DNA from 3 places in the Nocardia sp. Marseille-Q1738 genome. Region 2 is predicted to be linked to each of the others. Evidence: riboswitches for the same ligand, from Rfam matches in the RefSeq annotation. Region 2 holds a riboswitch; each other region holds the start of a gene.

Region 1 (10,120 bases), on a different contig from region 2:
CGCCCGAGGAGGTGTCGCCACCGCCGGACCGGTCGTTCTTGGCGGCATTCTTGGAAGTGCCCAGTAGCAGGAGCACGCCCGCACCGAACATGACGATGAACCCGATCAGGCTGATGATCGGGAAGCCGCCGGGCTTCACGGGCGCTGCGATTCCCGCGACGAGGAGAAAGAGGCCGAGGACGAACAACGCCGCGGCCTGGAGTCTGCGACGACTCGAGGTCGAACGTAGCCGTCCGCCGCGGACGGACGAGGCGAATTTGGGATCCTCAGCATAGAGAGCGCTCTCGATCTGTTCGAGCATGCGCTGCTCGTGCTCGGAGAGTGGCACGGTACCTCCCCCGGCACTAGGACGTGGCTGTCGCCTCCGGGTAGGCGACAGATAGCCGACCTTGGCGGCTATCTGACACCAATGATACGAGTTCGATCAGGGCCAGACCACCTTATGGGCGCAGTCGGACGTAGTCCGTCGACGATAACTCAAGCGGTCATGCCGCCGGTCCAGCCCGGCGCGGGTCGCAGCCGGGCCGACGCCGAGAGGAGATCTTCCACGTCATGGAGGAATGCCCCCACCCGGGAAGCGAACTCGTCGGCCTCGTGATCGTCGACATTCCGGTCCAGACCCGCCTCCAGCGCGGCCCGGATCTCCGAGCGCGCGCTGAAGTAGTCGGCCCACATCACGAACTCGGGCGCGGCGCGCTGCAGGAGTACCCACGCGTTGCGCGAGCGCGCCCGGGGCGCCGCGTCGGCGCCCGTGAGCGCGAGCACCGCGCCCGCACCACGCAGCGCGGCCAGGTAGGCGGTGCGGAACCGCTCCCGCGGATCTCGTTCCCCCGCCGCTTGCATGAGCAAACCGTCCGCCCGCTCCAGCAGCTTGCCGGCCCGGCCGGGCTGCCCCGGGTGTTCCACTCGACCAGACATCGCCGTCCCTCCACTTCGCGCACCCTGGTCCGCGTTCGCACTGGAGACGGCGTGCCACACCGCATTCCAGCACCGCTCGGACCGAACAGGTATTCGAACGTTTGAATTGAGCTTGAATATAGAGACGCCCACCGACAAACTTCCGCGTCCGCGCGACCGACGAGAGCCATGACCGCCGTCAAGCCCAATCACACTCCCGCACCCGCCGTCGTCGACCTCTCGGTGGCGGCGCTGCGCTCCCGGCTGCACGACGCGCTGGCGGTCTACGTCGCGGCGATGGACTATCCGCGCGGCACCGAGCACCATCGCGCTCCGATGTGGACCGAGCACACCACCCGGCCCGGCTGGCAGGCCGTCGCCGCGATGGTGCCCGACGACTCGGGCCGGATCGATCTGCGCAGCGCGCCCATCGTGGCAATCGCCTACGGCTACCGCGGCGCCGCCCACCAGTGGTGGCACCAGCAGGTGCACAGCGGAATGCGACGCTCGGGCTGGCCGGAGCACTCCGCGCGCGAACTGCTCTCGGACTATTTCGAGCTGACCGAACTGCATGTGCATCCCACCGCGCAGGGCCGCGGCATCGGCGCCACGCTGCTGGAACGATTGCTGCGCGACCGGACCGAGCGCGCCGTGCTGCTGTCGACCCCCGAGGTCGACGGCGAGGACAACCGCGCCTGGCGGCTGTACCGCAGGGAAGGATTCACCGACGTGGTCCGCAACTTCGTGTTCGCCGGCGACAACCGGCCGTTCGCGATCCTCGGCCGGCGGCTGCCGCTATGAGGGTGACGTGTCGGTAGTCGTCGTCGGCTCGGGGCACAACGCTCTGGTCGCCGCGTGCTACCTGGCCCGCGCCGGGCACGCGGTCGACGTGCTCGAACGCGACGACGTGCTCGGCGGCGCGGTGTCGACGGTCGAGCGGTTCCCCGGCCATCGGGTCGATCGCGGCTCCTCGGCGCACATCATGATCCGCCACACCGGCATCATCGAGGAGCTGGAGCTCGACCGCTTCGGGCTGCGCTACATCGACTGCGACCCATGGGGATTCACACCCGCGTGGGCAGGCCACCCGGCCATCGTGTTCCACCGTGACCTGGACGCGACGTGCGCGTCGATCGCGGCGGCCTGCGGCCCGCGGGACGCGGCGGCGTATCGCCGGTTCGTCCAGGTATGGGGTCCGCGCAGCGCCCGCGTCATGCGTGCGTTCGGTGGCGGGCCCACGCCGGGCAGGCTGGTGCGGTCGTTCTGGGGGCTGGACGCGAAAGGCGGCGGGAGCGCGCTGTCGCGTGAGTTCCTGCAATCCGGAGACGCGTTGCTGGACACCTTCTTCGAGGACGAACGGCTGAAAGCGTCGCTGGCCTGGTTCGGCGCGCAATCCGGTCCGCCGATGTCGGAGCCGGGCACGGCGCCGATGGTCGGCTTCGCCGCGCTTCTGCACACGCTGCCACCGGGCCGCGCCGTTGGCGGCAGTGGTGCACTGACCGAGGCCCTGGTCGCGCGGCTGCGATCCGACGGCGGGGTGGTGCACGCGAACGACGCGGTGACCGCTCTGCAGCGCGTAGACGACGGCTGGCGCGTGCGCACCGCGTCGGGCCGAGAACTGCGCGCCGACATCGTGATCGCGGGCACCCACGTGCTCACCACGCTGGATCTGCTGCGCGACGGCGGGTTCGACGCAGCCCGGCTGGACGACTGGCGGCGGCGCATCCGGGTCGGTCCCGGTATCGGGATGGTGGTGCGGGTCGCCGCCGAGGCGCTGCCGCGCTACCCGGGCAGCCCGATCGAGGACTCCGCTCACGGCCTGCAATTCCTGGTGTCCGATCGAGCGCACCTGCGCCGCGCGCATGGCGCGGCGCTGGCGGGGGAGCTGCCACCACGGCCGGTGGTGCTGGCGATGAGCTTCACCGCGCTGGATCCGACCATCGCGCCGCCGGGCGAGCACCAGCTGTCGCTGTGGGCGCAGTGGCATCCGTACCGGCTGGCGGACGGCCGCGACTGGGCCGCGCTCGCGGAGCGGGAGGGCGATCGGATCATCGCCGAAGTCGATTCCTACGCACCCGGTTTCGCCGACGCGGTGCTGCGCAGGCACGTGCAGACGCCGGTGGACCTGGAGCGCGAACTCGGGCTCGTCGGCGGCAACGTCATGCACGTGGAGATGTCACTGGACCAGATGATGCTGTGGCGTCCGCTGCCGGAACTGTCCCGGCAGCGGGTGCCCGGCGCGCCGGGACTGTATCTGACCGGCGCGTCCACTCATCCCGGTGGCGGCGTCTCCGGGGCGAGCGGCCGCACCGCCGCCCGGCTCGCGCTGCGCGACCTGCGCCGGCACCGGCGTCCGCGGTGGTTCGGGCGATGACCGGCTCGGGCGACTCGCCGCACCACACCGCAGCGACGCGCGAACACCCCCGCACCATCGACGCCGACGTCCGCGGTGGTTCGGCGATGACGCACCAGGATGACCCACCGCACGCAGCGGCAGGCCGGACCGAACCGACACACGAACACCTCACACCATCGCTGCCGACGTCCACGGTTCGGGCGACGCACCAGGATGACCCACCGCACGCAGCGGCAGGCCGGACCGAACCGACACACGAACGCCCCGCACAAACCGCCGAGCATCCCGCAGGCTGGTTCCGCTCCGGGCGGTTTCTCCTACCGGTGTTCCTAGTCGCGCTGACGGTTGTCGCCCAGATCGGTTATCCGCTCACCGTGGGCGGCGCGCGCGACCGGATCACCGCCGTGGTCGTGCTGCTTTCCGCCGGTGCCGCGCTGGCGCATGCGACCGCGACCAGGGGAATCCGGTATGCCCTCGGCTTTCTGGCGCTCGTCTCCGGCATCGGGCTGCTGGCCGAGGTGATCGGCACGGCGACGGGCGTGCCGTTCGGCTGCTACGCCTACGCGGCCGATCGGCTCGGTCCCGCGCTGCTGGACGTGCCGTTGATCGTCGCGCTGGCCTGGACCGGCGGGATGTATCCGGTGTGGGTGGTGGCCGGGATGGTGTCGCGACGCACGTCGTCGCGGATCGCGCTGACCGCGATCGGCGCGGTGGGCTGGGATCTGTTCCTGGATCCGCAGATGGTCGCCGACGGGCAGTGGACCTGGTGCGACACCGGCTCCGGCCTGCCCGGGCTGACGCAGATTCCGTACACGAACTATCTGGGTTGGTTCGGTGTCGCGCTCGTGATGGCGGCATTGCTGGCGGTCTGGGAACACGCGGCGCCCGATCCTGTTCCGTCGCGGCGGCCCAGCGGCCGCGCGGGCGAGCTCGCCGTGCCGGTCGCGCTGTTCCTGTGGACCTGGCTGGGGTCGGCGCTGGCCCATGCCGCGTTCCTCGGCCTGCCGTCGTCCGCGGGTTACGGCCTGGTCGGGATGGGTGTGCTCGGCGTGCCCCTGCTGGCCGTCTCGACTCGCGCGCGGCGCTGACCAGGCCCGGCCCGCTCGCTGCGGCAGGTGGATCCCCGCCCATGACCGCAGCGCCGCCGAGCGAGCAAGCAGAACGCCGGGCCGGACGGAGCACGGCTTGCGGCGACACACGCCCGTCCTCGGGCCACTGTCCGGCCGACGCGCGTCCCGACTGGCGCGTTTCATTCCGGACCGATGGCCTGGCACGATGTCACCCGTGCAGCCGAGTCCCGTCACCACGATGCCCGATGCCCCGGATCGCCCGCAACGCGGCCGCCCACGCCGCGGCGTGCGGGTCGCGGCGGCCGTCCTGCTGGCGGCGTTGCTGGTCCCGGTGCTCGCGAGTTGCCTGCGGGTGCAGGTGTCGATGGGCCTGTCGTCCAACGACCGGGTGTCCGGACGGATCGTCGCCGCCGTGGTGCCCACCGGCTCCGACGACAAGGGTCCGCAGCTCAAGGCGCCCGAATCGCTGGCGGCGAAGGTGCGGGTGGAGCCGTACGCGCAAGACGGATACTCGGGCAGCCAGGTGTTCTTCGAGGACTTGTCGTTCGGCGAGGTGCAACAGCTGGGGCAGCTGTCCGAGCAGACCCAGGGCATGTTCCAGTTGCAGTTCCAGCGCACCGGCGACCTGGTCAGCCTGACCGGCCGGGTCGACCTGAAATCCGTTCCGCCGCACGGCTCCGACGTGCAGTTCACCATCGCGTTCCCGGCCCGGGTCGCGAAGACCAATGGCAGCCGCGAGGGCGACAACGTCGTCTCCTGGAAGCTGCCGCCCGGCGACGTCTCCACGCTCCGGGCCGAGGTCAGCTACGCCGACCCGAATACACGCTCGTTCGCGGGCTGGGCCGGCATCGTCGGCGGCATCACCCTCGCGGTGGCCGCCATCATCGCCGCCTTGGCGTACCTGGACCGCAACCCCGCCCCGCCCGGCGCGCCGGAAGGGTTCTCCCTGAACCGCTGGTGGCGCTCGGTAACGCAGAATCGCTGAGCGGACGGTCGGTGCGCCGGGATAGCGTGGCGCCCATGGTGAGTGCCGATAGGCCGAAAACGTTGCGCGCGAACTCCATCCTGCCCACCTGCGCCACGGCGCTTGCGGTGCTGGGCGCCGGTGTCGCGCTATACAACCGGTTCACCGTGCCGCGGCTGGCGAACACGCCGACCACGGTGATCGAACCGGTCACCGTCTGCGTCCCGGCGCGCGACGAGGCGGACCGGCTACCTGATCTGATCGCCGATCTGCGCGCCCAGCTGGGCGTTCCGCGGTTGGCGGTGCGCATCCTCGACGACGGGTCCACCGACGACACCTCCGCCGCCGCACGCGCGGCGATCGATGGCGATCCCCGATTCAGCTTGCTGCGCACCGAGTCCGACCCCGACCCCGGCTGGACCGGCAAGGCGGCGGCCTGCGTGCGGCTGGCCGAGGGTGTGGCGACGCCGGTGCTGGTCTTCCTGGACGCCGATGTGCGCTTGGCCCCGACGGCTCTCGCGGCGGCGGTGGGCGCTCTGCGCACAGGTGGCGTCGCGTTGGTCTCGCCGTGGCCGCACCAGCTGGCCGGGTCGGCGGCCGAGGCAGTGGTGCAGCCCCTGCTGTGCTGGTCGTGGGCCTCGACGCTGCCGATCAACGCCGCCGATCGGAGCCTGCGCCCGTCCACGGCGGTGGCCTGCGGCCAATTCCTCGTGTTCGACAACGCCGCGTACCGCGCGGTGGGTGGCCACGCCGCGGTGGCCGGGAGCGTCACCGAGGACCTCGAGATCGCACGCACGCTGCGCCGGGCCGGTCACTTCACGGCTTTGGCGGCGGCGGGGCCGCTCGCGCGAACCAGGATGTACCGCGGCGCGAGCGAGCTGGACGCGGGCTACACCCGCTGGCTCTGGTCGGCCTACGACGGCACGATAACGGGCGGGGCCGCGGTGGGAGCGCTTGCTGCCCTTGTCTATTGGCTGCCGCCCGCCGCCGCCGTGCTCGGCAGCGGCCCGGTCCGGCGGAGCGGCCTGCTCGGCTATCTCGCCGCCGTCGCGGGCCGGCTGCTGGCCCGCTCGACGGAAACCGGGGGACCGCTCCGGTACACGGATGTCCTTGCCGCCCTGACACATCCGCTGTCGGTGGGCGCGTACCTGCTGCTGTGGGCGCGTTCGCACCGTGCCCGCCGCCGGGGCACGGTGCGCTGGAAAGGTCGCCCTCTGGAATAGCGCTCACGACTGCGTCTTACTGGCGCTCGACTCCGTCGTGCGCGAGTGCACGCTATGTTATCGGCTCACTCGCCGACGCTCGCTCATGCCGCGCCTCCCTGACGCTCAGCTCCGGCACGAGCGAGAGCTCGGCTGTATCCATCTGTTCGCTCGCTGACGCTCCCTGACGACCGTGCCCCGGCGACCGACGCCATGGTCAGCGCGAGGGTTGCCGACCGAATGTCATGGCACGGTGGTTATTCCGACCGTCGGCAGGAAGTGGCAGGACTTGGCGCCGTTCTGGACCGTGCCGAACACCGCGGCGAGCACGGTGCCACGGCCGGTGTCCACCGGGACCGCGCGCACGCCGCCCATCGGAAGCGACGCGAAGAGGAAGTCCCGGATCGCCTGCTCCGCGGCGGGCCGCAGCTCCGGCGGAACGGCGGCGGGGATCATCGCGCGGGCGACCTCCGACAGCGGCCCCATGCTGGCCGTGCCGCTGCGCCCGGTGTTCAGGTTGACCCAGGCGACCTGCATGCCCGCGGTGTTCGAACCGTCCGCCCCGAGCCCGTAGGGCACGAAGGTGAACATGGCCTGCCCCGCCTTGACGGCGTTGAGGTCGAGGCCGGGAATCTGCACGGTGTTCTTCGGCCACGGACCCGGAATGGAGCCGGCCACCGCGGGCGCAAGGCCGAGGGTCGTGTTGTCGAGGCACAACGCCGCCGCGGCCGGATACAGGAACGGCTCGATGCCGAGCGTGCGGAGCGCGTTGACCGCGGAATTGTAGATGCCCCACAGGTCACCGGGCGCGGCGGTCTGCGTGGTGTGGTCGGAGAATGCGGGAGCCGGGACGTCCGGGGCCGCGAGCGCGGCGCCCGGTCCCGCGAGCGCGAGAGCGACCGAGCCGGTCGCGACAACGGACAACATGGTCAGACGGCGCAACATGATCACGAAACCTCCTCATCGGCGGAACGATCGAGGGGCACAGTACTCCGGCAAACGCAGTCAACAGCCGATATTGCGAACAGCAATTTCGGAGCAGTCCAGTTTGCCCGGATCGGATCGACGGCGCTGATTCGACCCGGCGGGCGAGCCGTATGCTGCACCGGGCCGCCACTGTTCGGCGCCACGCACCCGTCCGGCGATGACGCGACGCCAACCGCTGCCGGATCGATCCGGCAGCGCACGCCTGGCTACTACAAATATCCGATGAATCCGGGCGCTACAAGATCTCCGCTCACGGTGATTACTTCTCTTGTCCAGGGGTTCGCTTGCTGGGCATCATGATTCGGCTCGACCCCGACATCGGCTGACGGGGGCCGGCACCAACCATCCAGAGCGACCGAGAGACCTGGCTCGTCGACGTCGCAGCAACCCCCCGGTCACCGGGTGCGGGTGCTTCCGCCGGGACCGATGGAGGAACCGAAGTGATCATCGACGACCCGCCATGGCGTGAGCGCAGCACACCCGCCCTCGCTCGCGGGGGTGAAACGCCCACCGTGGCCAAGACCCGCCATCCCTGGCGATGGGTGGTCAGTGCTGTCGCCCTGATCCTGCTGGCCCAGTTCGCGCACGGCCTCGCCACCAATCCCGGCTGGGACTGGCCGACGTTCGCGCGGTACATCACGGCGAAATCGGTGCTGGCGGCATTGCGGGTGACCTTGGAGCTCACCGTGTGGGGCACCGCGCTGGGGTTCCTGCTCGGTACCGCGCTCGCGGTCGCCCGGCTGTCGAACAATCCGGTGCTGCGGGTGATCTCGTGGGTCTACATCTGGGCGTTCCGTTCCATCCCGTTGATCGTGCAGCTGCTGTTCTGGTTCAACATCGCCTACCTGTACCAGACGCTCTCGGTGGGCATCCCGTTCGGCCCGGCGCTGTTCACCTTCGAGGTGAACGGCGTGATCAGCGGCTTCACCGCCGCCGTGATCGGCCTGGCTCTGCACCAGGCGGCGTATTCCGCCGAAATCATTCGCGCCGGATTCATCTCGGTAGACGCGGGCCAGCTGGAAGCCGCCGCCGCGCTGGGGATCCCCCGGCTGCGGCAGTTCCGCACCGTGGTGGTCCCGCAGGCGATGCGCTCGATCCTGCCGAACGCGACCAACGAGGTGATCAGCCTGTTCAAGGGCACCTCGATCGTGTCGGTGATGGCGATCGCGGAGCTGTTCTACCAGGTCCAGGTGATCTACGGGCGCAACGGGCGAGTGGTGCCGCTGCTGATGGTCGCGACGGTCTGGTACATCGTGCTCACCACCGTGCTCTCGGTGGCGCAGTACTACATCGAGCGCCACTACGCCAAAGGCGCGCACCGCACCCCGCCGCCGACGCCGCTCCAGCGCACGTGGCGGAAGCTGCGGGAAGTCGCCGAGATCGGCTCCGCCGCACCGCGCGGAGCGACCCGATGACCGTCACGCCCGCCGTCGAGGTTCGCGGCGTCCGGAAATCCTATGGCATGCATCAGGTTCTGCGCGGCATCGATCTGACCGTGCGCTCCGGCGAGGTCGTCGCGGTGATCGGCCCGTCCGGCTCCGGTAAGTCGACCCTGCTGCGCGTGGTGAATCACCTGGAATCGCTGGACGCGGGCACCGTGCGTATCGACGGCGAGCTGATCGGATACCGCCTGCGCCGCAACCGGCTGCACGCGCTGCCGGATCGGGAGGTGCGCGAGCAGCGCTCCCGGATCGGATTCGTCTTCCAGCAGTTCAATCTGTTCCCGCACCTGACGGTGCTCGGCAACGTGACGCTCGCGCCGCTTTCCGCGCAGCGACGTGACCGCGCCGAAGTCGAGCGGGAGGCCATGGACCTGCTCGAGCGCGTCGGCATCGGACAGCTCGCCGATGCCTATCCACGAAGGCTGTCCGGCGGGCAGCAGCAACGCGTGGCCATCGCCAGGGCGCTGGCGCTGCGGCCGCGCGTGATCCTGTTCGACGAGCCGACCTCCGCGCTGGACCCGGAGCTGGTCGGCGAGGTGCTCGACGTGATCCGCGACCTCGCGCACGGCGGCACCGCCCTCGTGATCGTCACGCACGAAATCGGTTTCGCTCGTGAAGTCGCCGACACCGTGGTGTTCCTCGACGAGGGCGTCATCGTCGAGCAGGGCCCGCCCTCGGTGGTCCTCGTCCAGCCCGAACACCCGCGCACCCGCGCCTTCCTTTCCCGAGTCCGCTGATGAACAGGTATCCGATGAAGCTTTCCACCCTGGTCACCGCCGCCGCGACCGCGGTCGTGCTGCTGGCGACCGGCTGCACCGAACCCGAGGCGGATTCCGCCGCGCAGCCCGCAGGGTCGATCACCTTCGATCTGTCCCCCGCCCAGCCCGGTCGCGTCCGGGCCGCGAAGGTCGACGCCATCGCCGCGGAAGTGCCGCAGGCGATCCGCGATCGCGGCACGCTGATCGTGACCGGCGCGGCCGGCGCCGCGCCGCCGCTGCGGTTCTACGCCACCGACGACAAGACCGTGGTCGGCTCCGAAGTCGACTTCGCCTCGCTGATCGCCGACATCCTCGGCCTGCGACTCGACGCGCAGGTGGCGGATTGGTCGCAGAACTTCGTGCGGGTGGACTCGGGCGAGGTGGACGCGTTCGTCTCCAACGTGACCGTCACGGAGGAGCGCAAGGAGAAGTACGACTTCGCGA
Region 2 (10,120 bases):
ACAGGCGGACTGCCGCCCACAGGCGAAGGTGCACCGAGCCGCCGCGCGGATAGCGGCCCGGCCGGACGCCGCGCAACAGCAGCCGTGCGCCCGCCACGCAGATCGCCATGCGGCCGGGCGGCGAGATGAACAGTGCGAACGCGGCCAGCGTCCACCACCAGGACAGCTGCGGCAGCCACGGCAGCGAGCCGGACCAAGCCGCGATATTGCCGACGATCGCCAGCCAGGTGAGCCACTGCAGGCCGGTGAGTGTGGTCAACGGGATAGTGGCGAGCACCTGCACCGCCTGCGCGGCCGGCGGCGTCGGACGCACCGCCCGTTCGGCGACGGCGACCGCGGGCGTGGTCTGTTCCAGCAGGTCGACCAGGGCGCCGAGGCGTGGATGGTCGTAGAGATCGGCGACGGCGATCTGCGGATAGCGTTCGCGCAAGGCGGCGACCAGCTGTGCGGCCGCGAGTGAGCCGCCGCCCAGATCGAAGAAGTCGGCGTCGAGATCGCCGACTTCTCCACCGAGAATCGAATCCCATAGTCCGGCAACCCATTGCGCCGTGCCGGTCAGGTCGTTGTCGTCGTCGTCCTCGGCGGCGCCAGGCAGCGGCCATGGCAGCGCGTCGCGATCCACCTTGCCGGAGGTGCGCGTCGGTAGCTCGTCGACCACCGCGAGCCGGGGGACCAGCGGGGCCGGAAGTTGTTCGGTGAGAATGGCTCGCGCGGCCTTGGCGTCGAAGTCCGATCCCGGCCCGGTAAGGTAGCCGACCAGTAACTTGTTGCCCGCCTTGGTGGTTCGGATCGCGGCGGCGGCGCCGGTGATACCGGGAAGATGCTGGAGCGCGTTGTCGATCTCGCCGAGTTCGATGCGGCGACCGCCGAGCTTGATCTGATCGTCGGCGCGGCCGAGGAAGACCAGGCCCGCGCTGTCGTTACGGACCAGGTCGCCGCTGCGGTAGGCGCGATCCCAGCCGACCGAGGGTAGCGGCGCGTACTTCTCCGCGTCCTTGACCGGGTCGAGATAGCGCGCCAGGCCGACACCACCGATCACCAATTCGCCGGATTCGCCCTCGGCCACCGGATTTCCCGCCTGGTCCACCACGACGAGATCCCAACCGTTGAGCGGGAGCCCGATGCGGATCGGCCACTGGCCGTTCAGCAGTGCGGCGCAGGCGACGACCGTGGCCTCGGTGGGCCCGTAGGTGTTCCATACCTCGCGAGTCGAATCACCGTCTCCGGCAAGGCGTTCGGCGAGCTCCGGTGGGACGGCCTCGCCGCCGAAGATCAGCAGGCGCACCGCCTCCAGCGCCTCGACCGGCCAGGTCGCCGCCAAGGTCGGCACTGTCGAGACGATGCTGATCTCCCGCCGCACCAGCCAGGGTCCCAGGTCGGCGCCGGTGCGCACCAGGTCACGCGGGGCGGGCACCAGGCAGGCGCCGTTGCGCCAGGCCAGCCACATCTCCTCGCAGGAGGCGTCGAAGGCGACCGAGAGACCGGCGAGAACCCGGTCGCCGGGGCCGATCGGGGCGTCGGGGAGGAACAGGTCGGCTTCGGCGTCGACGAACGCCGCGGCGCTGCGGTGGGTGACGGCAACGCCTTTCGGGGTTCCGGTCGACCCGGAGGTGAAGATGATCCAGGCGTCGTCGTCGGGGCTGGGAAGCGCCGACCAGGTGCCCGCGCCCTCGTGCTGCTCCGCGGCGCGGATACCGGCGGCCGTCGTCTCGATGCCTTCGGCGGTGACGATCGCGGTGACCTGGGCTTCGCCGAAGACGAGCTGGGCGCGCTCGTCCGGGTCGTCGGCGTCGACCGGCACGTAGGCGGCGCCGCTGTAGAGGATCGCGAGGATGGTGACGTAGAGCCCGCGCGTGCCGGAGGGCATGCGCACTCCGACCCGGTGACCGGGATGCACGCCCGCCGTGGCGAGGCGCGCCATGGTCTTCTCGACCTCGACGACCAGTTCGAGATAGGACAGCACCACCTGGCCGTCATCGATGGCCGGCGCGTCGGGATGCGTGAGTGCCGTAGCGGTCAGGATGTCGACCAGCGTCCTGGCCTGTGGCGCATGGTCGCCCCGCGACAACGGGCGCACCGGCGCGTCGACCTCCGTTCGGAGCATGGTGCTCAGCGAACCTCCCATCGACCTGCCTCGTACTTTCCGTTGTCGCGCCATAGTTGGGTTACCAAAGGGCAAATGCCACGATTGGCCAGCTGTCCACGGTACTGGGTTTGTTTCCTCGGCGCCTGCCGCGCTGCTCGAACGGGGAATGCTCGTCTCGCTTCGCTCGAGAACGGCGGTGGCCGGTGTGGTCGTGTCGGCGGCAACCGCGCTCAGGTTCGGCTGCTTGCTGGTAGCTGGAGAAGGAGTGGGCGTCGGAGCCAACTCTCTCGCTGAGAGATCGCGAATCGGGGGGCGACCGGCTGCGAACAGATAACGCTTGGTTTTGCTGCCGGAAAAAGTTCGGTCCGCTGTGGTTATCTGAGAGGCGAGCGCCGATTTATTCAGGTTCGGGGCGCTGCTGTGTGTTTGCTGCATTTGTTCAGTTGTGGCTTTGCCGTGGATGAGGCGTGATGTATTCGGGGCAACTGCGATTCGGTGGATGTGAGTTCGATTACGAACGGCGCTCGCAGGACTTGGTCGGGGTGTTCGTGCGGCTCGCGAGTGTGCTTGCAATGACTCGCGTCTGTGGTCATGTCCCGATCGGGATGTGTCGGCTCGGGTTGGCGCGCGGTTGACAGCGCCGGGCCGCTTCTGCCAATCTCGGGTCAGGTCATGAGTGCCAGCGCTAAGCCCCGGCTTGCTGGCCGGCAACCCTCCTCCGCGGTGGGGTGCTCCGGGTGACGACCCGGCCGACGCCCAACCGGGCGCGGCAAGCGCGGACTCGGCGGATCAATCGATCGCGGGTCCCTTAGCCGACGGGATTCACGTGATGACTACTGCTGTCGACAACACCTGTGCCGCACTCGCCCGGGTCTCCGGCGACGAACTGCTGGTGCCGCTCGTGCAGGGCGGAACGGCGTCCTACGCCAACTTCGACTACGCGGCGAGTGCGCCGGCGTTGGTGGAGGTCACCGACCGCGTGCAGCGGCTGCTGCCGTTCTACGCCAGCGTGCACCGCGGCGCGGGGTACGCCTCGCGGATCTCCACCGAGTGCTACGAGGCCGCCCGTGGATCGGTGGCCAAGTTCCTCGACGCCGCCGACGATCAGGTGGTGGTGTTCACCCGCAATACCACCGACTCGCTGAACCTGCTCGCGTCCTGCGTGCCCGGCGACACGGTGGTGCTCGATATCGAGCACCATGCCAACTTCCTGCCGTGGACCAGGCGCGGCCGCCGCGTCGTGCAGGCGGCCGATACCGTCGAGGAGACCGTCGGCAGGCTGGTGGCCGAGCTGTGCAGCAAGCCCGCCGCGTTGCTCGCGGTAACCGGCGCGTCGAACGTCACCGGCGAGGTGCTTCCGCTGGAGCGGCTGGCCACCATCGCGCACCAGTGCGGCGCCCGGATCCTGGTCGACGCCGCCCAGCTGGCGCCGCACCGCCGGATCAGCCTGCGCGACATCGGAATCGACTATCTGGCCTTCTCCGGCCACAAGCTGTACGCGCCCTTCGGCGCGGGTGTGCTGGTGGGCAAGCGCGATTGGCTCGACGCGGCGCAGCCCTATCTGTCCGGCGGCGGGGCGGTTCGTGAGGTGAGCACCACCGAGACCGAGTGGGCGCCCGCTCCGCAGCGGCACGAGGCCGGGTCGCCGAACGTGCTCGGCGCCGCCGCACTGGCCGCCGCTTGTGACGCGCTCTGTGCCATCGATGCCGAAACCCTTGCCGCCCACGAAAAGCGGCTCGCCGACCGGCTCCGCGACGGCCTCGCCGCGATTCCGGGCGTGCGCCTGCTGCGCATCTGGTCCGATAGCCCCGACTCGGTCGGTATCGTCGCCTTCGCGCTCGACGGATTCGCTCCCGGTCATGTCGCCGCCTATCTCTCCGCCGAACACGGCATCGGCGTGCGCGACGGACGTTTCTGCGCCCACCCGCTGCTCGCCCGCCTCGGTCTGGACGGGGCCCTGCGCGCCAGCATCGGCCTCGGTACCACCTCCGCCGACGTGGACCGCCTGATCGACGCGGTGTCCACCCTCGTGACCACCGGCCCCACGTGGGATTACGCCGCCACCAACGGTCTGTGGAACCCCACCCCCGAAACCCGCCCTTCACCTCCACCGCCCCACCGGCGCGGCCCCTGCCTGGTCGGCTGAAGCGCGGTCCGGCAGCGCTGCCGGATACTATCGGCGTATCCGGCAACCCGACCTCGAGGTGGACCTATGAGCATGCTGCCCGTCTGGGCCACCGACCCGGGCGCTCTCCTCATCACGGAGGACGACTACGACGCGCTTCCGGAAGACGTCCAGCGGCAGATCGAGGTGGTCGACGGCCACGTGATCGTGTGCCGCAGCGGAACGTTCCAACACAACAACGTGGCCCGTCGGCTGGCGAACGCTCTGGAGCAGGCGAGCCCCGATGAGCCGTGCACCGGCGTGGTAACCGATTTCGAGATGCACTACGTCCGAAGCCGTCCAGCGAGCCCTGGTTTTTCTTTTCGCCGCCCGGATGTCGCGCTGTACCGGTGCATCGACGGCGATCGGAAACTGACGACCGCGGACGTACTTCTGGTGGTGGAGGTCGTCTCGCCGGGATCGGAGTACACCGACACCGTCGACAAGTGTGCGGAGTACGCGAACGAGGGGATCCCGATCTATCTGATCGTGCACTTGGCGGCCGATCGCACGGTGAAGATCATCCAGGAGTACCGCCTCGACTGGGCGAGCCGCAGCTACCGCTTGGTGCAGACCCACCAGGAGGTGCTCCGGTTGACCGATCCCTTTCCGGTCGATGTCGAATTCGCCGCCTTGGATGGCGCCTGAGTTGTCGCCCGAGGTCCAGTAAGGCTGGCCGACGCCGCTGGTATGACCCAGTCCGCTGTCGCGAGATTCGAGGCGGGCGGAACGGTGCCGAGCTTGCCCGTCTTGGAGCGGCTGGCCCGAGCGCTCGACGCCGAGTTGGTCGTGCAGGTGCGGCCGCGGGTGGCGTAGCCGCTCATTCGTTCAGTCGCCCAGCGGGGTCGGGCGGTAATAGCGGCCGTTGTAGTACAGGAGCGGGGCCGCGGCGGGTTCTTCGTCGGTGTTGTCGTGGACCCGGGTGACCAGGCCGACGACGAAGGTGTGGTCGCCGATGGGGATGAGCTGGTGCACGGTGGTACGCAGCCAGATGGGGGTGCCGTGCAGCACCGGCTCGCCGGTGTCCAGGGAGGTCCACAGGGAGCGGTCGGTGAATCGCTCCTCGGCGGTGCGGGAAAATCGGTGGGCCAGGTGCTGCTGGTGTTCGCCGAGGAAATGGATGACCACGGATTCCGCGTCCAGCATGGCGGTCAGGCTGGAGGACGTGTGCGCGATATTGAACGACACCAGCGGCGGATCCAGTGACAGCGACGCGAAGGAGGTGGCGGTGAAGCCGACCGGCCCCTGCGGCGAACTGAGCGTGACGACGGTGACGCCCGCGGGGTAGTGGCGCATGGAAGCGCGATACTGCTCGGCGGTGATGCCGCTCAGATCATCGGGGATATCGAGTTCCGTCTCGGGCCGTGGTACTTCTGTCACAGGACGAAACTACGCCGGGTCGCCGAGCCGGTGCGGAGCGCGTGGTGGGGGAGCTGCCGATTTCAGTCCACGTCGATCGGAAGGCCCGCGGTGATCCGCAGCAGCTCCGGGAACGACGTGCGGAAAATAGTGTTCGGGTGCCCGCCCGCGGCCCAGAGTTCGCGATGTCGCGACAGCGCGTTGTCCACCCAGGTCGGCAGGTTGGTCGGATGGCCGACGGGCGCGACACCGCCGATCGGCTGGCCGGTGACCTCGCGCACCAGCTTGGCGGGGGCGCGGGTGAGCGTTCCCTCCAGGCGCGCGCCGGTGTTCGCCAGATCGACCTGGTGCGCGCCGGAGACCAGCAGCAGCACCGGGTCGTCATCGAGCAGGAAGACCAGCGATTTCGTGATCGCGCCCACGTCGACGCCCAGCGCCTTGGCGGCGTCCGCGGCGGTGTGCGTCGGCTCCGGCTGGGCCATGATCAGGCCGTGGTGGCCTCGGGCGATGAGGGTGTCGGCGACCCGGCAGGCGACCGGTGGCAATGACGACCTGCGCATCCCACCAGGGTAGAGCGATTGCGGGTGGTACGCCGGGCGAGTCGCGCTGTCGGCTCAGTATTCCGGATACCCCTCGCTCGGGCCGAGCATCCCAGAGATCCGCGCACGGGTGATCCGCGCGAGCTGGGGCAAGTCGTGCGACGAGACCTGCTCGTGCACAAGCGCTTCGAAGGCGCGGTCGACATCTCGCTGGGAAAGGGCGAGCAGCTCGACATCCGCCTTGGTGAGCAGCGCGTCCCGGTCGGGGTACGGGCGGGCGTCGGTCAGCTTCGCCGCCCAGGTGACGTTGCAGCAGCACTCGTACAGCGCGTGAATCGCGCGGCCACGCGGCATTTCGTTGAACCGGTCGAGGCCGATTCCGCGATGCATCAGCATGATCTCCTCCGAACCCGGTGAATGAGGTTTGCTGACTCGACCATGATCCGGCCTGCGCCGAACCGGGAACCAGTGCGCTGACGCTAATTTGCACAGGATTTACACGCTGTGAGGTTTGCGCGGCGTCCTCTGCGCCGGGATGCCCCGGCCCGGAGTTCCGGTCTCATATTGTCTCGATACGCTGTACAAATGACAGATTGGCAGGCTTTCACCGTCGAAACGAAGGACAACGTCGCGCAGGTGACGCTGACCGGTCCCGGCAAGGGCAATGCGATGGGCCCGGATTTCTGGCGCGAGCTGCCGGAGATCTTCCAGGCGCTGGACTCCGACCCCGAGGTCCGCGCGATCGTGCTGACCGGTTCGGGCAAGCACTTCTCCTATGGCCTCGACCTGCCCGCGATGAGCGGGATGTTCGGTCCCCTGCTGGCCGATCGGGCCTTGGCCGCGCCGCGCACCGACTTCCTGACCGAGCTGCGCAAGATGCAGGCTGCGGTCACCGCCGTGGCGGACTGCCGCAAACCGGTGATCGCCGCGGTAGCCGGGTGGTGCATCGGCGGTGGACTGGACCTCATCGCGGCCGCCGACATCCGCTACGCCAGTGCCGACGCGAAATTCAGCCTGCGCGAGGCCAAGGTCGCGATCGTCGCCGATATCGGGTCGCTGCACCGGCTGCCCGGCATCATCGGCGAGGGGCACCTGCGTGAGCTCGCCTACACCGCCAAGGACATCGATGCCGCGCGCGCGGAGAAGATCGGCCTGGTCAACGACGTCTTCCCGGATCAGGAGGCGGTGCTGGACGCGGCGCACGCCGCCGCGCGCGAGATCGCCGCGAACCCGCCGCTGGTCGTGCAGGGGATCAAAGACGTGCTGGATCAGCGGCGCAAGGACGAGATCGCCGCGGGTCTGCGCTACGTCTCGGCGTGGAATGCCGCGTTCCTGCCCTCCGAGGACCTGACCGAGGCGGTCAAGGCGGTCTTCGAGAAGCGCGCGCCCGAGTTCCGCGGCAAGTGAGTCCGACGGCGCGTCCGGACCTGAACGGACGCGCCGTGCCTGCCCATGGGTGCGGAGGGTGGGCAAGGTGATTCGCCCCAGGGTTGCCCTTCGGTCACCCTAGGGGTGGCTGTGCGAGGCGGCGACCGACCATAACGTTTGTGACGTCAGAAATTCCGCCCCGCATTCAGGAGCAACAATGCGTATCAAGTCCATCCTCGCCGCTGGTCTGCTGGCCATCGCCGCCGTCGCCGGGGTGTCGACGGCTGCTTCGGCCTCTGCCGCGCCTGGATACCAGGACGTCGCCTATGGCGGCACCTACGTCGGCACCTACGCCACCTTCGACGCCTGCCGCGCCGACGGCATTTCGCCGAGCACCGGCGGCTACTACTGGGAGTGCGTCGAGACCTACGGCGGCTGGGACCTCTACATCTACTACTGAGCCACCTGTCACTGAGAAGGGGCATCCGATATCCGGGTGTCCCTTTTCGCCTTTCCGGCCACGACGGGCCGGGAAAGCCGAGCGGGGAGCCCGGACGTTACCGGACTCCCCGCTTCTGTTGCGCCGGACGAGCTTTCAGTGCCCGTCCTGGTCCTTCAGTCGCTGGATGGAAGCCTCGACCTCGGCCTCGGCCTCGGCGCGGCCGACCCACTCCGAACCCTTGACGTACTTGCCGGGCTCGAGATCCTTGTAGCGCTCGAAGAAGTGCTTGATCGCGGCCAGCTCGAACTCCGGGACATCCTTCAGGTCCTGGATGTGGTCCCAGCGCGGGTCGCCTGCGGGCACGCACAGGATCTTGTCGTCGCCGCCCGCCTCGTCGACCATCTTGTACATCGCGACCGGACGGGCCTCGACGATCACGCCGGGGAACACCGAGTCGGGCAGCAGGACCAGCGCGTCCAGCGGGTCACCGTCCTCGCCGAGGGTGTTCTCGATGTAGCCGTAGTCGGCGGGATAGACCATGGACGTGTACAGGAACCGGTCGAGCCGGACCCGGCCGGTCTCGTGATCGACCTCGTACTTGTTCCGGGACCCCTTGGGGATCTCGATGGTGACGTCGAACTCCACGCCATCTCCTTCACTGCATCGGTGCCGAGCCGGCGACTCGGCTTCTTTTCGGCGACTGCCGACTCGGCCGCCGCGGAGTGCGCCGACTCGCCAGGTTGTTCGGGGGAACGGTTGCGCAACGAGGATAGTGTGGTCGGCGGGGAGATGGGTGCGGCAGGCGGCTGCTGCGGGAATCGGTCAGGAGAGCGGCGGCGACGTGTTTGGTGGCAACGAGAACATCGGTGGGCTGGCTGCCCGGCGGCGGCGCAACAGATCGATCGGCGTAGCGGTCACGCTGGGCGTATTACTCGGGGTCGTGGTCGTGGCGCTTTTCACAGTGCAGCCGTGGACCCCCGAATTCCGGCACGGCAAGCTGACCATCGCCGCCCCGCCCGCGGCGGTCGAGCCGTCGCCGCAGGTCAGCCCGGCACGCTCGAACGCGCCTGCGCCGAGTCCCGCAGGTATCGCCGCGGCGCTGGCCCCGGTGATCGGCAACCCGGATCTCGGCGCGTTCGCCGGCCAGGTGACCGATGCCGACAGCGCCATGGTGCTGTGGAGCGGTGACGCGAACAAACCGATGATCCCCTCCTCCACCGCCAAGATCCTCACCACGGCGGCCGCCCTGCTCACGCTGCCCGCCGAGCACCGGGTGACCACCAGGGTGGTCGCCGGTGCGGCGCCGAACGAATTGGTGCTGGTCGGTGGCGGCGATCCGACGCTCACCGCGCAGCCGGACGGCAAGGGCTACTACCCGAACGGGCCGCGCCTGTCCGATCTGGTGGCGCAGATCAGAGCCGCGGGCCGACCGGTGGACACGATCGTCGTCGACACCTCCGCCTACACCGGCCCGGCCATGGCTCAGGGCTGGGACCCGATCGACATCCCCGAGGGGTCGATCGCTCCGATCGAGCCGGTGATGATCGATGGCGGCCGCCTGCAACCGCTCGTCGAGTACTCGCCGCGCACCGCCACCCCCGCGTTGGACGCGGGGCGGCGCCTGGCCGCCGACCTCGGGCTCGACCCCGCCCGTGTCAGGATCGGCGTCGCGCCGCAGGGCGCGGCCGAGATCGCCAGCGTGCAATCGGCGCCGTTGCGTGATCGGCTGCGGGACACGATGGTCTACTCCGACAATGTGCTCGCCGAGGCGATCGGACGGGAGATCGCGACGGCGACCGGCGGCGAGGCCTCCTTCAGCGGCGGCGTCGCCGCGGTGCGTGCGGCGCTGAGCACGGCCGGTTTCGATCTCACCGGCTTGGATATGCACGACAGCAGCGGGCTTTCGGTCGATGACCGGATCCCCGCCCGGTTGCTCGATCGAGTCGTGGCGACCGCGGCCAAGCCCACCGGCGCCGCCGTGGTGCAACCGGCGGGCACCAAGGCCAAGCCGGAGAACGACCGGATCGCGGCGACCTTGGCGGCGATGCTCGACAATCTGCCGGTCGCGGGCGCAACGGGCTCGTTGACCAGCCGATATGTCACCAGAGACCGGCAGGGCGCGGGCTGGGTCCGGGCCAAGACCGGAACTCTGTCGGTGTCCA
Region 3 (10,120 bases), on a different contig from region 2:
CGCCGACCGCCGCCATCCAGGCCAGCGAGAACGGCGCGTGCCCGCCCTTGTGCCGCCACGGCTGGAAGTGGTCGCTCACGGTGGCGCTGTCCAGGCCGTGTTCCTCGGCCAGCACCGCGATCTCCACGAGTTCACGGGGGCCGAACTGCTCCGCCGATGCCTTGTATCCGAGCTTGAGTTCGCTCATCTGCCACGCTCCTCGCGTATCGTTTCGCCGCCATCGCGATCCGCCCTCGACAGTAGCCAACCCGATGGTCGTGCGGTGCGGACGGCCTGCCGTGGATGATCTTCGTCGTCGCCCGGTGATGCTCGCGCCTGCCCGGGCCTCAGCAAGAGAACGCCGAGGCCGGGGCGAGGTATTTCGTCGGCTATCGCCGTACCGGATGCGACCGACGGGTCGGTGTTGACCGTTCCCGTTTCGGTTGCGGGTCGATAGCGGATAATGGCCGGGTGACTGCGGACGACGAACCGATCCTGTCCTACCTGACCGATATGGACGGGGTGCTGGTGCACGAGGACCATCTCATACCCGGCGCCGACGAGTTCCTCGCCGAGCTGCGTGCCAACGAGACACCGTTCCTGGTGCTGACGAACAACTCGATCCGCACGCCGCGCGATCTCCAGGCGCGGCTGCGGCACACCGGGCTCGACATCCCGGAGGAGGCGATCTGGACCTCCGCGCTGGCCACCGCTACTTTCCTGAACGACCAGCGCCCCAACGGAACCGCTTATGTGGTGGGCGAATCCGGGCTCACCACGGCGTTGCACGAGATCGGCTACGTGCTCACCGACAGCCAACCCGACTACGTGGTGCTCGGCGAGACCCGGACCTACTCCTTCGAGGCGATCACCACCGCGATCCGGCTGGTCGAGCGTGGCGCCCGTTTCATCGCGACCAACCCGGACCCGACCGGCCCGTCCCGCGAGGGCTCGCTGCCCGCGACCGGGTCGGTGGCCGCGCTGATCACCCGCGCCACCGGCCGCGAGCCGTACTACGTCGGCAAGCCGAACCCGCTGATGATGCGATCCGCTCTGCGCCGCATCGGTGCCCACTCCCAGTCCACCGTGATGATCGGCGACCGGATGGACACCGACGTCATCTCCGGCCTGGAAGCGGGCATGCGCACCATCCTGGTCACCTCGGGCATCTCCACCCGTGCGTCCTTCGAGGCGTACCCCTACCGCCCCACCATGGTGGTGGAGTCCGTCGCCGACCTGATCGGAAAAACCAAGTCCCCGTTCACCGCCTGACCGGGCGGTGCGAGGACAGGTCCGGCAGCGGTCGCAGCTGATAGCGAGCGCGCTACCTCAGCGCCGATGACGGTTTCGGCCACGAGTGCAGCATACTTCCGGCAAGGTTGGCCGCGGCCACCTCGGGAGTGAGATCACCGGTGTCGAACGGCGTAGCCGCATAGCCGGGCACGGCGGGCCGCGCGTGGTACAGCATCCACCCGATCGCGGTCAGCGGCGACGCCAGACCGAGCAGCGTGTAGGAGTTACCGATCAGGAATTCCGCCAGGGTCCAATGGGATTCGCGGTAATCGGTCTGCGGAACGAACCAGATCACTCCCTGGGGGATCACCGGCAGGTCGGTGTCCCACGAGCCGACGCGGTCGACCTGCATCGGCCAGGCGAAGGCCCACAAAGCGAGTAGTGCGGGCACACCAGCCCGGATCACCGGGGCCAGGTGGCGCATGGCGCGCCAGGCCCACATGAGTGCAGGGATAATCCATACCCAGTAGTGGGTCCACGAAATCGGTGAGCACAGCAGCGAAACCGCCGCGATGAGCAGGATGGCGAGCAGTTCGTCGCCGCGCTGGTACGCGAATCTCGCCGCGGCCAGCCCGCCCACTCCCAACACGCCGGCGGCCAGCAGCCATAGCGCGTGGTTGTCCCAGGTAGTCCACTGCAGGCGACCGAACACGCCGTTGATCGACTGGTTCTGCACGTAGGCGAATCCGACGCGATTCTGCTGGTCGACAGCCGAAATCCAGAACTGCGCCGCCTGCGTCGGCCGATACCAGAAGCCGATCGCAATGGTGGCGGCGAAGGTGGCGACTGCTACACCGGCTGCTTTGAACTGGCGAGTTATCAGCAGGTAGACGATGAAGACCGCGGGAGTCAGCTTGATTCCGGTGGCGATTCCGATCAGTATCCCGCGATACCAACGGCGCTCGGGCAGCGCGAGGTCCACCAGTACCGCCGCCATCAAGATGAGGCTGACCTGCCCGTATTGGAAGGTCTGCTGCACCGGCTCCAGCCACAGGCCCGCGCTGCCGACCGCGAGCGTGACCGCCAGCATGCCGAGACCACGCCGATACCGCAGCAAGGTCGCGGCGCACCACGCGCTCGCGAACAACGAGAGGCGTTCGAGCTCGAGTCGGACAGGCGAGCCAGTGATCGCATCCACTAGTCGTCGGCGGTGACGATCGTGTCCATCGCGGCGGAGAGCTTCGTGAGTACCGCAACGGTCAGCGCGAGCTGTTCGGGGCCGAGTTCGGCCGCAAGTCGTTTGGACATCACCGCGTGCTGCGGGTTGATGCGCCGGACCGCGGCGAGGCCTGCTTCGGTGACTGCGACGAGTTTCGCTCGGCGGTGGGCGGGATTGGGCCGGTATTCGGCAAGTCCCTTGTCCACCAGAAGATCCGCGATGCGCTGCACGCTCTGGCGGGTGATGCCCATTTCGCGGGCGATCCCCGCGACGGGCAACGGTGTGTGCAGCACCGCGCCCAGCACCTGCCACCAAGCGGCGGTCAAACCCGCCGGTCGCGCCAGTTCCTCGGCCACCGCGAGGAACTGACCATTCAAACGGAACGACGTGATCGCCGCCGTGGCGAACAACTCCTGTTCATCGGCCATGCTTCGCCTCCTGCCGACCGGGTCGGCGCCCCGGCCGATCGACCGGGCCGCCGACGGATCGCTGCTCACGACTGCGCCTCGCTGGCGCTCGCTCATGCCTGCGCCTCGCTGACGCTCGGCTCCGGCACGAGCGAGTGCTCGGCTGTGTCCATCGTTCGCTCGCTGCGCTCGCTCATGCCTGCTGCGTCTCGTACGCCTCGAGCACCGCCCATCCTTCCGGATCGGCGTGCGCGAACAGCCGGTACCAGCCGTCCAGCACGTGCGGCTCGTACACGCCGAGCCTGCCCAGCACCTCACGCGCGAATTCGAACGGCGCGCTCGCGCTGGCCGTGATCACGTCGCCGTCGGTGACGGCAGGCTCCTGGACGTAATGCTCGGCGCCCGAATAGCCGCTGTAGAGCAGGAATTCCGCGACATTGCTGGTGTGCTTGCGGTTATCGAGCAGACCCTGCTTGGCCAGCCCGTAGGTCGCGCCGCAGATCGCGGCGACCGGAACGCCCGCCTCCACGAACTCGCGCGCCTTCTCCCCGAACGCGTCCAGCTCCGGCCCCATCCAGGTCTCGGAGCCGGGCAGGATCAGCATCGCGCTGTCGGCGGGCGTGAGATCGGCGAGCACGATGTCCGGCACGATCCGCATGCCGCCCATCGTCGTGATCGGATCCGCGGTCAACCCGACCGTCTTGACCTGCCACGTTCCCGGCTCCCGATGCCAGCTCGGCTTGTTGATGTGCGCGGTGGCCGCGCCCACCTCCCAGTCGGCGAGAGTGTCGTAAACGGCCATGTGCACTGCCTTCGTGGTCATGACAGTATCCTGTCATATTTGACAGCATGCTGTCAATATTTTCTGTCCAACGCCGCCACCGATGACTGCGGGCCGGCTGGACCGGAACCTCCGCTGTGCGTGCGCAACGCCGGTGCGCCAGAATCCCAGCAGCGCGAAATTCGCGGGAACCGGAGGAACCGTCAGTGAGCGTGTGGGGTGAAGTGGTCGTCGGCTTGGTGATCCTGGTCGGCCTCATCGGAATCGTCGTGCCGATCCTGCCGGGTGTCATCCTGATCTTCGGGGCCGTCGCGGTCTGGGCATTCATGACCGGTGGAGCTACGGCGTGGACCGTCTTCGCGATCAGCACGTTGCTGCTGGCGCTGTCGGGGGTCGTCAAATACACCTGGCCGGGACGCAAGATGAAGGAAGCGGGGGTGTCCAATCGCGCGATCTTCCTGGGCGCGATCGTCGGCATCGTCGGATTCTTCGTGATTCCGGTCGTCGGCCTGTTCGTCGGTTTCGTTCTCGGCGTGTATCTCTCGGAACTCCACCGGCTGCGCGTCAACCAACAGGCATGGCGGGCAACGGTTCAGGCGCTGAAGGGTGTCGGCCTGTCCATCCTCATCGAGCTCTTCGGCGCGCTGCTGGCCACCGGCGTCTGGATCGTCGGCGCGATCGCCGCCTGAGAATCATCAACACATCGCGCATGCCGGAGCCGAGCGCCAGCGAGGCGCAGGCATGAGCGTCAACGGTCGATGGCGGGGAACGGAATCGTGTCTCCGGCTCGGCTGCCGGGCAATTCGTCGCGGCGCAGCCGGAGCGTCGGCGGTTCCGGGCGAAACAGCGGCAGGGTCGGGGCCGGATCGGTGGTGACGGTCCGCTCGCGAGCGGGAAGCCGGTAGAACGCGCGCGCGTTGTCCTCGAGCACCGCGTACATGTCGGTGCCCACCACGTCACAGATCAGGTCGACATCCGAGTCCTCGAACGGGCGTCCCGCCCGGGTGCCGGGCAGATCGGTGCCGAACATGAGCGCTTCGGGGTTCACCGCGTGGATGCGGCGCAGCGTGTCGGCGACGTTCATGGCGACCCGGCCGAAACCGGTTGCCTTGACCCGCGCCCCGCGATCGACGAGATCGAGCAGGAACGGCAGACCCTCCTCGGACATCCCGAGATGGTCGACCGAGAGCGCGGGCAGCTTCGAGATGACGGGTTGCAGCGAGGCGAGCATCGTGCCGTCGATGTAGACCTCGACGTGCCAGCCGGCCAATTCGTGCGCGCGCAGCGCTTGCAGCGTCATCTCGGTGATGTCGGCGGCCGCGCGTTTGAGGTTGAACCGCAGCGCGCGCACGCCGATGCGGTCCAGCTCGATGATCTCCTCGTCGGTGGCGTCCAGGTCGAGGCGGGTGACGCCGACCCAGCCCTCGCCGAGTTCGGCGAGGGCGGCCTTCAGGTAGCTCTGATCCGTGCCCTGGAACGATCCGCTGACCACAGCGCCACCGCTGATGTCGAACCGCGACATGCGCTTGCGGTAGTCCGCGATGGTGAACGGCTCGGGCAGGTAGCCCTCGTTTTCGGCCAGCGGGAACCGCGGGTCGAAGATGTGCAGGTGGGCATCGAACACTTGTACAGAATGCCTCAGTGTCGGATTTTCCGCTGCCACAACGACCAGCACTGGGGGTGCTGCCGCGGCACCGGAGCCGGTTGCCGCGAGGTGATCAGACCTTGTGCGGTTCGCTGGCGCGCAGCATGTCCTCGCGTTCGACGACCTTGACGCGTTCGCGGCCTTCGGGTTCGCCCAGGGAACGCTCGTGGGCGTCGAGGCGGTACCAGCCTGCCCAGGTGGTGAACGGGATGCCCTTGCCTTCGAGGAACTCGGTGACGGCTTCGAGTTCGGGCCGCTCGGCGGGGGTGAAGCCGGGGGCGTCGTCCAGCAGGCAGGCGATGGTTTCGTTGGCGTCGCCCTTGGTGTGGCCGATCAGGCCGACCGGGCCTCGTTTGATCCAGCCGGTCACGTAGGTGGCGGGCATGTAGCGAGCGGCGCCGTCGGCGTTCTCGTCGACGATCACCCGGCCCGCTTCGTTGGGCACGGTGCCGGCCTGGTCGTCGAAGGGCAGGTTGCTGATGTTCTGCGACAGGTAGCCCACGGCACGGTATACCGCCTGCACTTCCCAGTCCTTGAACACGCCGGTCCCCTTGACGTTTCCGGTGCCGTCGAGCTGGGTGCGTTCGGTGCGCAGGCCGACGACCTTGCCGTTCTCGCCGAGCACCTCGGCGGGGGACTCGAAGAAGTGCAGGAACAGCTTGTGCGGCCGGTTGCCTGCATCGCGGATGGCCCACTGCTCGAGGGTGTTGGCGACCATGTCGACCTGCTTGGAATGCCTGCGCGCGGCTTCGGAGCCTTCGTCGTAGTCGATGTCCTCGGGGTCGACGATGACCTCGATGGTCGGCGAGTGGTCGAGTTCGCGCAGCTCCAGCGGGGTGAACTTGGCCTGGGCGGGACCGCGGCGGCCGAAGACGTGCACCTCGACCGCCTTGTTGGCCTTCAACCCCTGGTAGACGTTCGGCGGGATCTCCGTGGGCAGCAGCTCGTCGCCGGTCTTGGCCAGCACGCGGGCCACGTCCAGGGCGACGTTGCCGACGCCGAGGACGGCGACCTTCTCCGCGTCCAGCGGCCAGCTGCGCGGCACGTCGGGGTGCCCGTCGTACCAGGACACGAAGTCCGCCGCGCCGTAGGAGCCGTCGAGGTCGATGCCGGGGATGGGCAGGGCGCGGTCGGCGTTGGCGCCGGTGGAGAAGATCACCGCGTCGTAGAAGGCGCGCAGGTCATCGAGGGTGATGTCGGTGCCGTAGTCGATGTTGCCCAGCAGCCGCACCTGCGGCTTGTCCAGCACCTTGTGCAGGGCGGTGATGATGCCCTTGATCCGCGGGTGGTCGGGCGCGACGCCGTAGCGGATCAGCCCGAACGGCGCGGGCATGCGCTCGAACAGGTCGATACTCACGTCGGCATCGGACTTCATCAACGCGTCGGCGGCGTAGATCCCGGCCGGTCCGGCGCCCACGATCGCGATGCGGAGCGGGCGGGTCTTCGCGGTGTGCGCGTCAAGCCCGGAGGAGGAAGCCTGCGTCACCACGGAGGGCTCGCGAACACCGCCATCCGATACTGCACTCTGTTCGGTCATCTCTTACGCGCACCCTTATGGTCGAAACAATAATGACGTCTGGCTTAGCTTAGGCTAAGTTGACGCACCGGCTCGGTCGCACCCGTCCGGTGCGGACGCCGACGTTGGCGTTGCCGGCTCGTGGCTGCACGGTGCTCCGTTCGCCGCGGCGATGAGCTGCCGATTCGCTATGACAGCAGGCTGCCGTCCCGCGATTCTATCGGGACCGTCGATGCCACCCAGATCCGGTGCGTGCAGTCGGTGGATGTCATCGAACATCTCGATCCGCGCGTACCCGCTCCCGCGCGACCTATAGCGGCCCCCTGCTCGCCGACGGACGCCGCCAGCGCCCCTGCCCCGGGGCCGGGCGCTGGATACCCGCGCCGACCAGGGATCATCGAGCCATGACCGAGCAGCAGCCGACCGCGGGAGACGACGACATCATCCGCGTCGATCAAACCGACAAGCGCTCCATGGTGCCGTTCATCGCGGCCGCGGTGGTCGCGGTGATCGTGCTCATCGCGATCGTGCTCGGCGGGGTGCTGTCGCCCGCTGAGAAAAATGTCACAGATTCCGACCGCATCTCCGCGGCCATCCGCAACTTCGTCGAAGGCGCCAACCGCACCGGCACCGTGCCTGCGCCCGGCACCGGATGCGAGGGCTTCGACGCCGCCCGCTCACCGCTGGCCGGACAGTCCGGCGCCGGAAAGTCCGTCGAGCTCAGGAAAATCGACAACCCGATGGTGGACGGCGACAAAGGCAAGGCGACCGTGACCACGAAGGCGGACGGCACGGAGACGACCAAGACGTGGAATCTCACCAGATCCGGCGACAAGTGGCTGGTCTGCACCTGAGCGTTCCCGCAGTGTGAACCGCCGTTTGACACGGTGACCCGGGTCGGTGCAATCTCAGTCGAAGGTCATGAGAACCAGTGTCAAGCCCCGGCATTACTGGTCGGCAACCCTCCTCCGCGGTGGGGTGCTCCGGGTGACGACCTGGCCGTGCTCCGGTCCTGGGCGCGGCAAGTGCGGATTCGCAGGAGGAGTAGATGAGTTACGCCGGTGACATCACCCCGCAGCAGGCATGGGAACTGTTGCGCGACAACCCCGAAGCAGTCCTCGTGGACGTGCGGACCGAAGCCGAATGGAAGTTCGTCGGCGTACCCGACACGAGCCCGATCGATCGGCCGACCGTGCTGATCGAGTGGGTCGACTCCACCGGCGCGCGCAACGAGACGTTCGTCGAGCAGCTGCGGCAGGCGCTCGCCGACCACGACCCCGAAGCACCGGTGGTGTTCTTGTGTCGCTCCGGCCAGCGTTCGGTCGGCGCGGCGATCGCCGCCACATCGGCGGGTTACCGCACCTCCTACAACGTGCTCGAAGGCTTCGAAGGTCCGCTCGATGAGTTCGGGCACCGCGGCGGCTCCGGCTGGCGTGCCCTCGGGCTGCCTTGGCGGCAGTCATGAGCGGGGGCCTGGCGTGCCCTCGGGGCTCTACCGATGGGCGGCAGTCATGAGCGGGGGTCTGGCGTGCCCTCGGGGCTCTACCGATGGGCGGCAGTCATGAGCGAGGTGTCTCGCGTGCCCTCGGGGCTCTACCGATGGGCGGCAGTCATGAGCGGGGGTCTGGCGTGCCCTCGGAACTCTGCCGATAGGCGGCAGTCGTGATCACCGGCGGCGCGTTCGACAAGCCGCTGCCCGAGGGCGTCGGCCCCGCGACGCTCGGTGTGCGGGGCGGACTGCGGCGCTCCGGTTTCGAGGAAACCGCCGAGGCGCTCTACCTGACCTCCGGCTTCGTCTACGAGAGCGCGGAAGCCGCCGAGGCCGCGTTCACCGGCGAGGTGGAGCATTTCGTCTACTCCCGCTACGGCAACCCGACGGTCGCCATGTTCGAGGAGCGGATGCGGCTGATCGACGGCGCCGAAGCGTGCTTCGCCACCGCGAGCGGCATGTCGGCCGTGTTCACCGCGCTGGGAGCGCTGCTCGGCGCCGGTGACCGGCTGGTCGCCGCGCGCAGTCTGTTCGGCTCCTGCTTCGTGGTGTGCAACGAGATCCTGCCGCGCTGGGGCGTGGAGACCGTCTTCGTGGACGGCGAAGATCTCGACCAGTGGGAGCAGGCACTGTCGGTGCCGACCAAGGCGGTGTTCTTCGAGACGCCCGCCAATCCGATGCAGACGCTGGTGGACGTGCGCCGGGTGACCGAGCTGGCCCATACCGCAGGCGCGAAAGTGGTGCTGGACAATGTCTTCGCCACGCCCCTGTTGCAACGCGGCTTCGAGCTCGGCGCCGACGTGGTGGTGTACTCCGGCACCAAGCACATCGACGGGCAGGGCCGGGTGCTCGGCGGCGCGATTCTCGGCGCGAAGGATTACATCGACGGCCCGGTGAAAACGCTGATGCGCCACACCGGTCCGGCGCTGAGCCCGTTCAACGCGTGGACCTTGCTCAAGGGGCTGGAGACGATGCCGCTGCGGGTGCGCCATTCGGCCGAGTCCGCACTGCGGATCGCCCGCTTCCTGGAGGGCAACAAGGCGGTCAGCTGGGTGAAATACCCGTTCTTGGAGTCGCATCCGCAGTACGCGCTGGCCACCGGTCAGATGAGCGGGGGCGGCACCGTGGTCACCTTCGAGCTGAACGCCCCCGAGAACGAGGCGAAAAAGCGCGCTTTCGAGGTGCTGAACCGGTTGCGCGTCATCGACATCTCCAACAACCTCGGCGACGCCAAGACCCTGATCACCCACCCCGCCACCACCACCCACCGCGCCATGGGCCCCGAAGGCCGCGCCACCATCGGCCTGTCCGACGGTGTCGTCCGCGTCTCGGTTGGCCTCGAAGACGTGGAAGACCTCTTGGACGACCTGGACCAAGCCCTCTCCTGACCGGCCGGTGAGCCGGTACGGGAGAGGGGCCCAGCGTCTACCTCGCGAGATGTCTCACAGGAAATCGGCGAGGACTTTGTTGAAGCCCTCGGGTTCCTCGGAGAACGGCACGTGCCCGCTGCGCTCGAAGCGGACCACCTTCGCGTTCGGCACCCGCGCGGCGATCCATACATCGAGTGGACCGGGGAAGATCTTGCTCTGCGCTCCGTAGATCAGCAGCGTCGGCACGGTGACCTGGGGCAGGACCGGCCGGAAGTCGGCGAAGGCCATGTCGTACCAGATGGCGCATGCCGCCGAGGTCGGCATCTTCGTCGTCTCCGCGTACACCGCATCGATCACCTCGTCGGACGGCTCTTCCGCGAAGCAGGCGGCGATGAACGGCTTGATCACCAACGGGCGGGCGTGCCGCACCGCCTGCACGAACACCGCGAGGTCGGTCTGGCTGTAGCCACCTTGGAGCGGG

Evidence for each region. Region 2 has a riboswitch for S-adenosylmethionine ahead of ACWPXK_RS04530 (aminotransferase class V-fold PLP-dependent enzyme). Riboswitches for the same ligand answer to the same signal wherever they lie in the genome.
Region 1: it holds a riboswitch for S-adenosylmethionine, as region 2 does, so the genes downstream of both, ACWPXK_RS27900 (amino acid ABC transporter permease) here and ACWPXK_RS04530 (aminotransferase class V-fold PLP-dependent enzyme) in region 2, are expected to answer to the same signal.
Region 3: it holds a riboswitch for S-adenosylmethionine, as region 2 does, so the genes downstream of both, ACWPXK_RS13180 (rhodanese-like domain-containing protein) here and ACWPXK_RS04530 (aminotransferase class V-fold PLP-dependent enzyme) in region 2, are expected to answer to the same signal.

The regions. Positions count from the first base shown of each region.
Region 1 is NZ_CBDIMS010000009.1:252,530-262,649, forward strand. It holds gene ACWPXK_RS27860 (DUF3040 domain-containing protein) at 1-328, opposite strand, end outside; gene ACWPXK_RS27865 (SAV_6107 family HEPN domain-containing protein) at 478-918, opposite strand; gene ACWPXK_RS27870 (GNAT family N-acetyltransferase) at 1,087-1,698, shown strand; gene ACWPXK_RS27875 (phytoene desaturase family protein) at 1,706-3,271, shown strand; gene ACWPXK_RS27880 (carotenoid biosynthesis protein) at 3,577-4,341, shown strand; gene ACWPXK_RS27885 (LppM family (lipo)protein) at 4,529-5,308, shown strand; gene ACWPXK_RS27890 (glycosyltransferase) at 5,344-6,510, shown strand; gene ACWPXK_RS27895 (hypothetical protein) at 6,733-7,434, opposite strand; SAM riboswitch class I at 7,816-7,909, shown strand; gene ACWPXK_RS27900 (amino acid ABC transporter permease) at 7,989-8,891, shown strand; gene ACWPXK_RS27905 (amino acid ABC transporter ATP-binding protein) at 8,888-9,655, shown strand; gene ACWPXK_RS27910 (ABC transporter substrate-binding protein) at 9,670-10,120, shown strand, end outside.
Region 2 is NZ_CBDIMS010000001.1:1,008,589-1,018,708, forward strand. It holds gene ACWPXK_RS04525 (Pls/PosA family non-ribosomal peptide synthetase) at 1-2,104, opposite strand, end outside; SAM riboswitch class IV at 2,755-2,868, shown strand; gene ACWPXK_RS04530 (aminotransferase class V-fold PLP-dependent enzyme) at 2,916-4,232, shown strand; gene ACWPXK_RS04535 (Uma2 family endonuclease) at 4,299-4,898, shown strand; gene ACWPXK_RS04540 (helix-turn-helix domain-containing protein) at 4,923-5,066, shown strand; gene ACWPXK_RS04545 (flavin reductase family protein) at 5,079-5,546, opposite strand; gene ACWPXK_RS04550 (YbaK/EbsC family protein) at 5,693-6,169, opposite strand; gene ACWPXK_RS04555 (2-oxo-4-hydroxy-4-carboxy-5-ureidoimidazoline decarboxylase) at 6,224-6,544, opposite strand; gene ACWPXK_RS04560 (crotonase/enoyl-CoA hydratase family protein) at 6,734-7,555, shown strand; gene ACWPXK_RS04565 (hypothetical protein) at 7,734-7,976, shown strand; gene ACWPXK_RS04570 (inorganic diphosphatase) at 8,112-8,603, opposite strand; gene dacB (D-alanyl-D-alanine carboxypeptidase/D-alanyl-D-alanine endopeptidase) at 8,821-10,120, shown strand, end outside.
Region 3 is NZ_CBDIMS010000002.1:1,019,435-1,029,554, forward strand. It holds gene fgd (glucose-6-phosphate dehydrogenase (coenzyme-F420)) at 1-187, opposite strand, end outside; gene ACWPXK_RS13140 (HAD-IIA family hydrolase) at 493-1,251, shown strand; gene ACWPXK_RS13145 (glycosyltransferase 87 family protein) at 1,304-2,410, opposite strand; gene ACWPXK_RS13150 (MarR family winged helix-turn-helix transcriptional regulator) at 2,410-2,859, opposite strand; gene ACWPXK_RS13155 (type 1 glutamine amidotransferase family protein) at 3,032-3,661, opposite strand; gene ACWPXK_RS13160 (DUF456 domain-containing protein) at 3,826-4,308, shown strand; gene ACWPXK_RS13165 (amidohydrolase family protein) at 4,368-5,243, opposite strand; gene ACWPXK_RS13170 (FAD-dependent oxidoreductase) at 5,338-6,801, opposite strand; gene ACWPXK_RS13175 (Rv0361 family membrane protein) at 7,185-7,634, shown strand; SAM riboswitch class IV at 7,698-7,814, shown strand; gene ACWPXK_RS13180 (rhodanese-like domain-containing protein) at 7,829-8,245, shown strand; gene ACWPXK_RS13185 (O-succinylhomoserine sulfhydrylase) at 8,443-9,657, shown strand; gene ACWPXK_RS13190 (alpha/beta fold hydrolase) at 9,712-10,120, opposite strand, start outside.